Regions from separate parts of the Cytobacillus dafuensis genome, predicted to be linked through region 2. Evidence: riboswitches for the same ligand, from Rfam matches in the RefSeq annotation. Region 2 holds a riboswitch; the other holds the start of a gene.
What was found. A riboswitch is a leader RNA that binds a small molecule or an ion and turns the genes downstream of it on or off. The one in region 2 is predicted to bind FMN.

Region 1 (4,219 bases), 220 kb from region 2:
GAGTGGAGCGATGAGCAGATAGAGGAATTATTAGGCCAACTTCCTAAAATTATAGATGAACGGGATCCGCAGGAAATTTATCAAAACATTTCAATAAAATTAAGCAGGCGAAAGCATAAAGTTTGGATAATGCCAACTGCAGCGACTGCAGCAGCTTTACTCTTATTATTCATACTTGTTCCCAGCCTATTTAATTTTCAGAATACAGAAGAAAAATCAATGGAATCAGCAGATAAATCTTCATCAGGTGCCGAGATAGCAATGGAAAAAAAGAATATAACCCAAGACAAAGAGCAAAATTCTACCAATGATGAAAGTGCAGTACCTTTTGCAGCAAAAGAAAGCAATGATATGAATGAAAATATTGGTTTACGCTCAATAGAGGCCGAGGATCAAAGTACGGCTGTTTATGAAGAGGATATTGCTGGTCGCGAAGTTTTGACTTATGCTATACCCGATGATAATGTCGAATTTATTGTGCCTGTAAGTATTATTGTTTCAAATGAAGAGAATAAAACAAAATTTAAACTTTTTGAAGATAATATGAAAAGGCTTACTGAGAATGACTGGGGTTTGTACGATTATTACCCTTTAATGGCTGAATTAAAATATGAAGAAGATAAAAAAATATTAAATTTTGATGTTCCAGCAAATCAGTCATATAGTTTTTCAGGTTCTACTGAGAATATTTTATCTCAGGTTTTAACCAGTACGATGAAGTCTTTAAATATTAAAGAAACTAATTTTTCAACAGATGGAAATCCTGGAATTGATTTTGGGTATAATGGGACGATTGAGAAATTTGTGCCTGGTGATGATCAGTTTGGAAACCATGCTTATTATTTTTATTATCCTAGCAAGGCAGAATCAAAACCATTTATTGTTCCAAATAGTGAGGAAGTAAGTACAATTGAAGATGCGTTTTCATCAATGAGAAAGGGAACGGGAAATGAGAAATTAATTCCTTCTATTCCTGAAGATATTCAGTTTGAAACAGTAAAGGGTCCTGCAGAAAACAAATTGACGATTCGCTTTAAGAAAGGCTCTACTATTAATGACGACGCCAAAACATTGCATACAATTGAAGCCATTCTGCTAACAGCAAAAGAATTCAATTATGATGCAGTGAAATTGGAAAATGCACAAATAGATAAAATAGGAAAATTTAATTTAGATCATGAAATTAAGGTTCCAGTCGCAGCTAATAAACGAACGATAACCCATTAATTGTTAAGACGATCCATTTGGTTCGTCTTTTTCTATATAGTCAAAATGCATATTTTACTTTATGTGGTTCTAAATAGGATCAAGTCAGCATAGTGTGAATATTGTAATAGAGGTCTAGGATTATGTAATGATGTAGGAGGAAAAAATGCGGGATTATTTAAAACGATTTATTATTGCATGTTTAATGGGGCTTTGTATCAGCTTATTATTTATAGGAGGAAGTATGTACAAGCTCTAGGAATAATGATAATGAAATATCAATTTTAGAAAAATGTTAAATAAACCTAAAAAAGACATTAATAGACATCTGTAAAAATGTAGGATGTCGGTTAATGTCTTCTATTTTTTTATTAAAGGATAATCCGATTTATTGAGACGATAATTTTACAAAACAATAGTTATATGTCAATTCAATTGATTGTGCATATTTAACGTGTAATCGCTTTAATTTAATAAAGTCGTTAGATTGTCATATTTATCACTGATTAAAGTTGACGAGTAAACCTTTTCATTTTTTATGCTTTCAAGTATAATATTATTTGTAAAATACAATACGGTCTATCTTCGGGGCAGGGTGAAATTCCCGACCGGCGGTGATGAGAGGTTTCTCTAAGCCCGCGAGCCTTTTTAAGAGGAGACATTTATCCGATATCAATTTTGGATAATATCTTTGCTTGGGCAGGATTTGGTGTGATTCCAAAGCCGACAGTATAGTCTGGATGGGAGAAGATGGAGGTTCTGCAGACGTTCAAAAATTGCAGGTTATTTGAACGTTTATTTAGTGAGCCTTGGAAAATCTCCCTCAAGTGTCATACTTGGGGTTTTTATTTTGTCTGGGCTTAACTTTGACTGCTGAACCTTTCTTCTTTAGGAGAGATAGTCCTAATTAGGAGAGAGGAACATGAATAGATTTTCAGTTAAAGCTTTAGTTTCAATTGGGATGTTAAGCAGTATAGCTTATGTATTAATGCTGTTGAATTTTCCGATGCCGCCATTTCCGCAATTTCTTATGATTGACTTCAGCGATATCCCTGCATTAATCGCAGCGTTAATCTTTGGACCAGTGGCTGGAATTTTAGTTGAATTGTTTAAAAATATTTTAGATTATTTCATGACAGGTAGTGCTACTGGTGTACCTGTTGGCCATATTTCCAATTTTATTGCGGGTATTTTGTTTGTTCTACCAACTTACTATGTGTATAACAAGCTAAAAACAAAAAAAGGCATGACTTTTGGTTTAGTAGCTGGAACGTTTATAATGGCAATTATGATGAGTGTGTTAAATTATTTTCTCATTTTACCTGCCTATACATTCTTCTTAAATATGCCTGCCATGTCAGCGCCTGAAATGCGTACAATGATTATAAAAGGCATTTTGCCGTTTAATATTATAAAAGGTCTAATCATTACGACCGTATTTATGCTTATTTTTGCAAGGATGAACACTTGGATTAGCAAGCAAAAATCATTAAAAAGTGCAGCTTAATATTGAAATTAAAAAAGCAACGGCCTGCACCGTTGCTTTTTATTATTGATTCTATAAAAAACTCCCTTACATCTTAGAGTAAGGGAGCAATAAATAATTTATATCAAGAAATGACTATTCAAATTTAAGTGGGTTGCCATCAAATGATTCATCAGCAACTTTAATTGAATCTGTTGGGCAGCCTTCGAAAGCATCCATCATGTCATCAATTAATACATCAGGAATTTCAACAATTCCTTGGTTATCATCTAGAGTAACGAATGCAATGCCTTCATCATCGTAATCGTAAATATCAGGTGCAGCTGCTCCGCATGCTCCACATGCAATACATGTTTCTTTGTCAACAATAGTGTACTTTGCCATGAAAAATTACCTCCCAAAATAATAAGCGAATTATTCTTAATTTTGATCTTTTATAAAGATGGAAACGAATTCCTCATCCCTATTGTAAAACTGAATGCTTAACTTTTCAATAGGAAAAGTATTGAGAATGCTTATCACACAAGGTTCTTAGAAAAGTAAGAATTAAAGAGGTTCTCTATTTTCATTCGTGATAGAATAAAAATAGAAGTATTTTTAAACTATACTAAATTGTATTATTAATTCCTTAATAGTATACATATATGGTGATCGAATGAATGACTCTTTAATAAAGATGCTAATATTATTTTGTTTACATCGTATTGATGCTCAGCGAACCATCTATTCAATTTTTCACTTATTGAAGGGGAAAAAGTCTGCTCAAACTATACAAGATGCTCATTTCTTTCAATTAACAAACCTTTTCCATACTTTTACTGACTTAACACGTATTGAATTTGAGGAATTGGTTTTGGAAATGGAAAAACAAGGATTTCTAGAAGGCTTTCCTCAGCAACGCTTTCGATTAACTTCAGATGGATTAAACCAGATGAAATTGTTTTTTGAGAAACAGCCAATTCCTAAGTCGTTAAATGGTTGGAAATTCCATCAAGTAACAGAGCTATTTTGGGAAAGGCTGTCACTAGCGGTACAAGTCGTTTCGCATTTGAAAAGCTGGGATTCAAAGTTTATCCCGATTCAACGAAAAAAAGAAGTTCATTTTTGGCTTAAAGGTTTTATACAAGGTACTGGGTTGAACAGAGAAGAACTCGGCGTTAAACTTTACAAAGAATTAGTAGAGTGCCTTGAAGGATATAGAGAAATTGACCCTTCGTTACTTGTATTAAGATTAACAGGGTATCAGATTATTGGACTTACCTCGAGCCAAGCTGCTGAAAAAATGAACTTGGATAATGATACTTATCAATTCCGGTTTAAAGGACTAATTCATTATATGCTTGAAACTATCCAGGCGAATCCGACTGATTTTCCAATATTGAGATTGTTTGTAACGGAAGATAAAGAAAATGTATCACTAACTCACTCTGCAAAGAAGACTTATGATTTGATCAAAAAAGGCTTCTTTATAGAGGAGATTGCCCGAATTCGAAGACTTAAAAGAAATACAATAGAGGATCATATCGT
Region 2 (4,219 bases):
TGGATTTTCAGTTTTTAAAGGGCTGCAAAAATATTGCGAGATTGCGTAAAGGTTGGATGCCGATAGAGTGGGGTAAAAGATTTAAAGATCCGAATACGCCCATACTAATATTTGAACAACAATTGCCCGTGGAGGAAAAGCTACTTGTATATGCACTTTTAGTAAAACTGTTTCAGTCTACAAATCACTAATTTTTCACTTCTATCATTTTAAAGATCAAAAGATGTCTTCAACAATCATGTGCCTCTAGTGCAGAACAATAGCTTCAATTGGTTTGATATAGTATGATTAAATCAATTAAACTTCCTTCTGGATTACATTAATGAGGTGTTTGAATGAAAAAATTCTTGCTGGTAGCGGGAATTATCATCCTTTGCTTATTTATAATTGACAAGACAATCCTTAAAGAAAAAGGTATTGTAAATAATCTTGAACAACCGAAGAAATACGAGAAGATAGAAAATGCTGATCAGCTTCCAGTCGGTTTAGAAGAGGGGAATAGAGCCCCGGATTTTGAATTATTAGACTTGGAAGGTAATACTGTGAAGCTAAGTGATTATAAAGGGAAAACAATCTTATTGAATTTTTGGGCTACTTGGTGTCCGCCATGCAAGGCTGAAATGCCTTATATGGAAAAATTATATAATAAATATAAAAACGAAGGTTTTGAAATTTTAGCGGTTAATGTTACGACTTCTGAGAAAAGCCGTACCAATGTTGATGAGTTCGTAAAAAATAATGAACTAACCTTCACAATCCCGCTTGATGAAATAGGTAGTGCATCTAATGATTATAATATTAGGGTGTATCCAACAAGCTTTTTTATCGACTCAGATGGTGTTATTCGTAAAAAAGTGTTAGGAGCTGTAAATGAAGAAGTAATGGAGCATGAAATCAAACGATTACCATAAAAGTACAGCTAGATATTTCTCTGATTCAAAAAAGTTATACTTTATTCCATAAGGTGTGTTAATGCTCATTGTGGACAATCCTATTTTGTTGTTGATTGGAGCGGAAGGCGCGAGATCCTCGAAAATGCATTCGCATTTCCTTCGTGCGTTGATTATTCTAGGAAGCTTATTCAATGTCCTGCGGGAGAAGCGAGTCAAAGGGAGACCCCGCAGGAGCGCTCTTCGACGAGGAGGCTTCCGGACCGCCCGCGATCGCTAAGTGCCTGCAGCGGAAATCAACAAGTAATTTTAACTTTGTCATTCCATAATTAATGAAAGAAGCTGCAAGGCTATTCATCAGCATTGCAGCTTCTTTCTTTTTCATTTTCTAGTGATAATCGTTCATTAATTTTTCTCTTTCGATAGAGCATCTTTCCTGCTTCAGAAATATCGGTAACCGCAGATCGATTAATGACTGCTCCGAATAAGAGTCCTGCAATAGGAATCATTTGAAACAGCTTTTTCCAACCGATTTGATCCCGATATGTAAAGACTACTTCCCGCCATCCTTGAATTTCCGAGATGACCTCTCTATTTGGACCTTCACTTGGAGAATCAATTATGGATAGCTGCTGTAAGATCGCTTTTTTTCCAACAATATCGGAAGAGACAAATTGCAGAATTTTTACGATGTATAATCTTTCCTTCGTATCATCTGGGTTATATCCGTAGCAAATGGCAATATCCTGTAGAGTTTTCAACTGAATTCCCAGCAACATGGGAATATCGATTGATATAGTAAGAAATCCTCCAAACCCAGTACCAGCCCCTTGAATGGTAGCAAGTTTCTTTCGATTGCCTGTAAGCTTTGCTACCGCATCGTCCATTGTAGATATCGGAAGTGATTTTACATCCTCCAAAGTTGTAACATCCATTTTTGGGTAATATGCTTTTAAGGAGGATACCGAGCTTAAATATCTTCCTCCTGATTGTACATACTGACCTAGTTCATCAATAATCACGCCGATTTTTTTTTGCAAAAAGGCAGGTGTAAACTTGTCTAAAAGCTTGAATGGAAGCCGCCCTAGCTTTTCCCAAAACCAAAGGTCGCTCTGCTCTTTTTCCCACTTTTCACATATTTTAAGCTCATGAAATAATTGTTCTTTTGTTTCAATCACAACACATAAATCCTTCCATTATCAGATGAGTAATATACGATCTTAAAGGCTAATGGTTTCAATTTTTTTTATGCTTTGAGACATACACATTGTTTATTCGGAAACCTCGTGATACTATTTAATTATTCGAATATGATTTCTTCGGGGCTGGGTGAAATTCCCAACCGGCGGTGATGAGGTACTGTCCTCTTAGTCCGTGACCCGGTTTCAATACGTTGAAAACGGTGGATTTGGTGAAACTCCAAAGCCGACAGTTAAAGTCTGGATGGGAGAAGAAATGAATGATTATTTGCGTAAAAAAATCATTTTTTTAACGCTTATTTCGTTATGCGATTATGCCCCGTACATGAGTTGTGTGCGGGGTTTTTTGTTGGAGAATTTTAGTGAAAGGGGGAACTACAAATAAATGCATGATATTGAATATATGGATTTAGCCTTAAAAATGGCTCAAGCTACAAGAGGGCAAACTAGCCCTAATCCAAAGGTTGGAGCAGTAGTTATCAAGAATGGTGAAGTACTTGGACTTGGTGCACACTTAAGAGCAGGAACACCACATGCAGAAGTCCATGCCATCAATGTAGCTGGTGAACAAGCAAGAGGAGCAGATCTATATGTGACTCTTGAACCTTGCAGCCATCATGGTAAAACTCCTCCCTGTGCTGATTTGATAATAAATTCAGGAATCAAAAGGGTAATCGTAGCAGGACTCGATCCAAATCCTCTCGTTGCTGGACAAGGAATCGCCAAACTAAAAGAGGCTGGGATTGAAGTTGAAATTGGCATAGGAAATGAGGAAGCCCATGCCATGAATGAACCATTCTTTCATTTTATTAAAACGAAAACTCCTTTTGTAACAATAAAAGCAGCTGTTTCTTTGGATGGAAAGACAGCGGCAAAAACAGGTGACAGCAAATGGATTACCTCTCCAGAATCCAGATTAGATGTTCACCAATTAAGACATGAACATGATGCAATCTTAACAGGCGTGAATACCATTATTCATGATAATCCACATTTAACCACCAGACTGCCCCGAGGTGGAAGAAATCCCATTCGAGTTGTATTAGACACGTATTTACGGACTCCTCTTGAATCAAATGTGATACAAGATCGAGCGGTAAATACGATTATTTTTACTGGAAATGAGATAGATTTAGAAAAAGTAGCAAACTTTAGAGAATTTGATGTAGAAGTTGTACCATTATCACAGCCAACTATTCTTATTCCGGAAGTGCTAAAAGAGTTAGGAAAAAGAAACATAATGTCGTTATTAGTAGAAGGAGGTTCCGAGATTCATTCCTCCTTTATCGATAATAATGCTTATCAGCAAATCATTTTATATGTTGCACCAAAAATAATTGGCGGAGTAACCGCAATCCCTTTTATTGGTGGACAAGGTATTGAGATTGTCGAGCATGCAAAAAAACTCAAGTTCAAGTCAGTACAAACAATTGGATGTGATCTTAAAATTATAGCTAGGCCTCTAGAGGAGGAAGAATTGTCATGTTTACGGGAATCATAGAAGAGCTTGGAACTGTAAAAAGAGCCATTCAAAATGGAAACACAATTAAATTAACGATTCAAGCTACAAAAATAATAAGAGATATCCAGCTTGGTGATAGCATTTCAGTCAATGGAGTATGTCTAACTGTTACTGAATTCCAACGTGAAGAATTTTCCGCAGATGTGATGCCTGAAACGTTTAAAAGTACCTCCTTATCTTCAGTTAAGGAAGGAACGATGGTTAATTTAGAAAGGGCTATGGCTGCAAATGGGCGTTTTGGGGGGCATTTTGTAACGGGACATGTAGATGGAACTGGAAAAATTCTAAACAAGAGGAAAAAAGAAAATGCCATTTACATTGACATATCTATTCCAGGTTCATTAAATCATCTAGTAATAAACAAGGGATCCATTGCAATTGATGGAACATCTTTAACTATTTTTGGAATAACAGATCAGTCCGTAACAGTATCCATTATTCCACACACAGCAAAGGATACTATCCTGGGAATAAAAAGTGTTGGAGATGTAGTTAATATTGAGTTTGATATGCTTGCCAAATATATGTATTCCTTTATGAAAAAAGAGCAAACAGAATCAAGTCAGGGCAAAGGTATTACTGAAAATTTTTTAAGAAGCAATGGCTTT

Region 1: linked by a shared signal. The riboswitch ahead of FSZ17_RS15155 (ECF transporter S component) and the one ahead of ribD (bifunctional diaminohydroxyphosphoribosylaminopyrimidine deaminase/5-amino-6-(5-phosphoribosylamino)uracil reductase RibD) in region 2 are both predicted to bind FMN.

Annotation. Positions count from the first base shown of each region.
Region 1 covers NZ_CP042593.1:3,181,227-3,185,445, reverse strand. Annotated here, with positions in the region: gene FSZ17_RS15160 (GerMN domain-containing protein) at 1-1,227, shown strand, start outside; gene sigX (RNA polymerase sigma factor SigX) at 1-14, shown strand, start outside; FMN riboswitch at 1,784-1,962, shown strand; gene FSZ17_RS15155 (ECF transporter S component) at 2,129-2,713, shown strand; gene FSZ17_RS15150 (ferredoxin) at 2,828-3,076, opposite strand; gene FSZ17_RS15145 (YpbB family protein) at 3,348-4,219, shown strand, end outside.
Region 2 covers NZ_CP042593.1:2,957,119-2,961,337, reverse strand. Annotated here, with positions in the region: gene FSZ17_RS14030 (hypothetical protein) at 1-191, shown strand, start outside; gene FSZ17_RS14025 (peroxiredoxin family protein) at 336-911, shown strand; gene FSZ17_RS14020 (EcsC family protein) at 1,241-2,068, opposite strand; FMN riboswitch at 2,202-2,349, shown strand; gene ribD (bifunctional diaminohydroxyphosphoribosylaminopyrimidine deaminase/5-amino-6-(5-phosphoribosylamino)uracil reductase RibD) at 2,475-3,590, shown strand; gene ribE (riboflavin synthase) at 3,572-4,219, shown strand, end outside.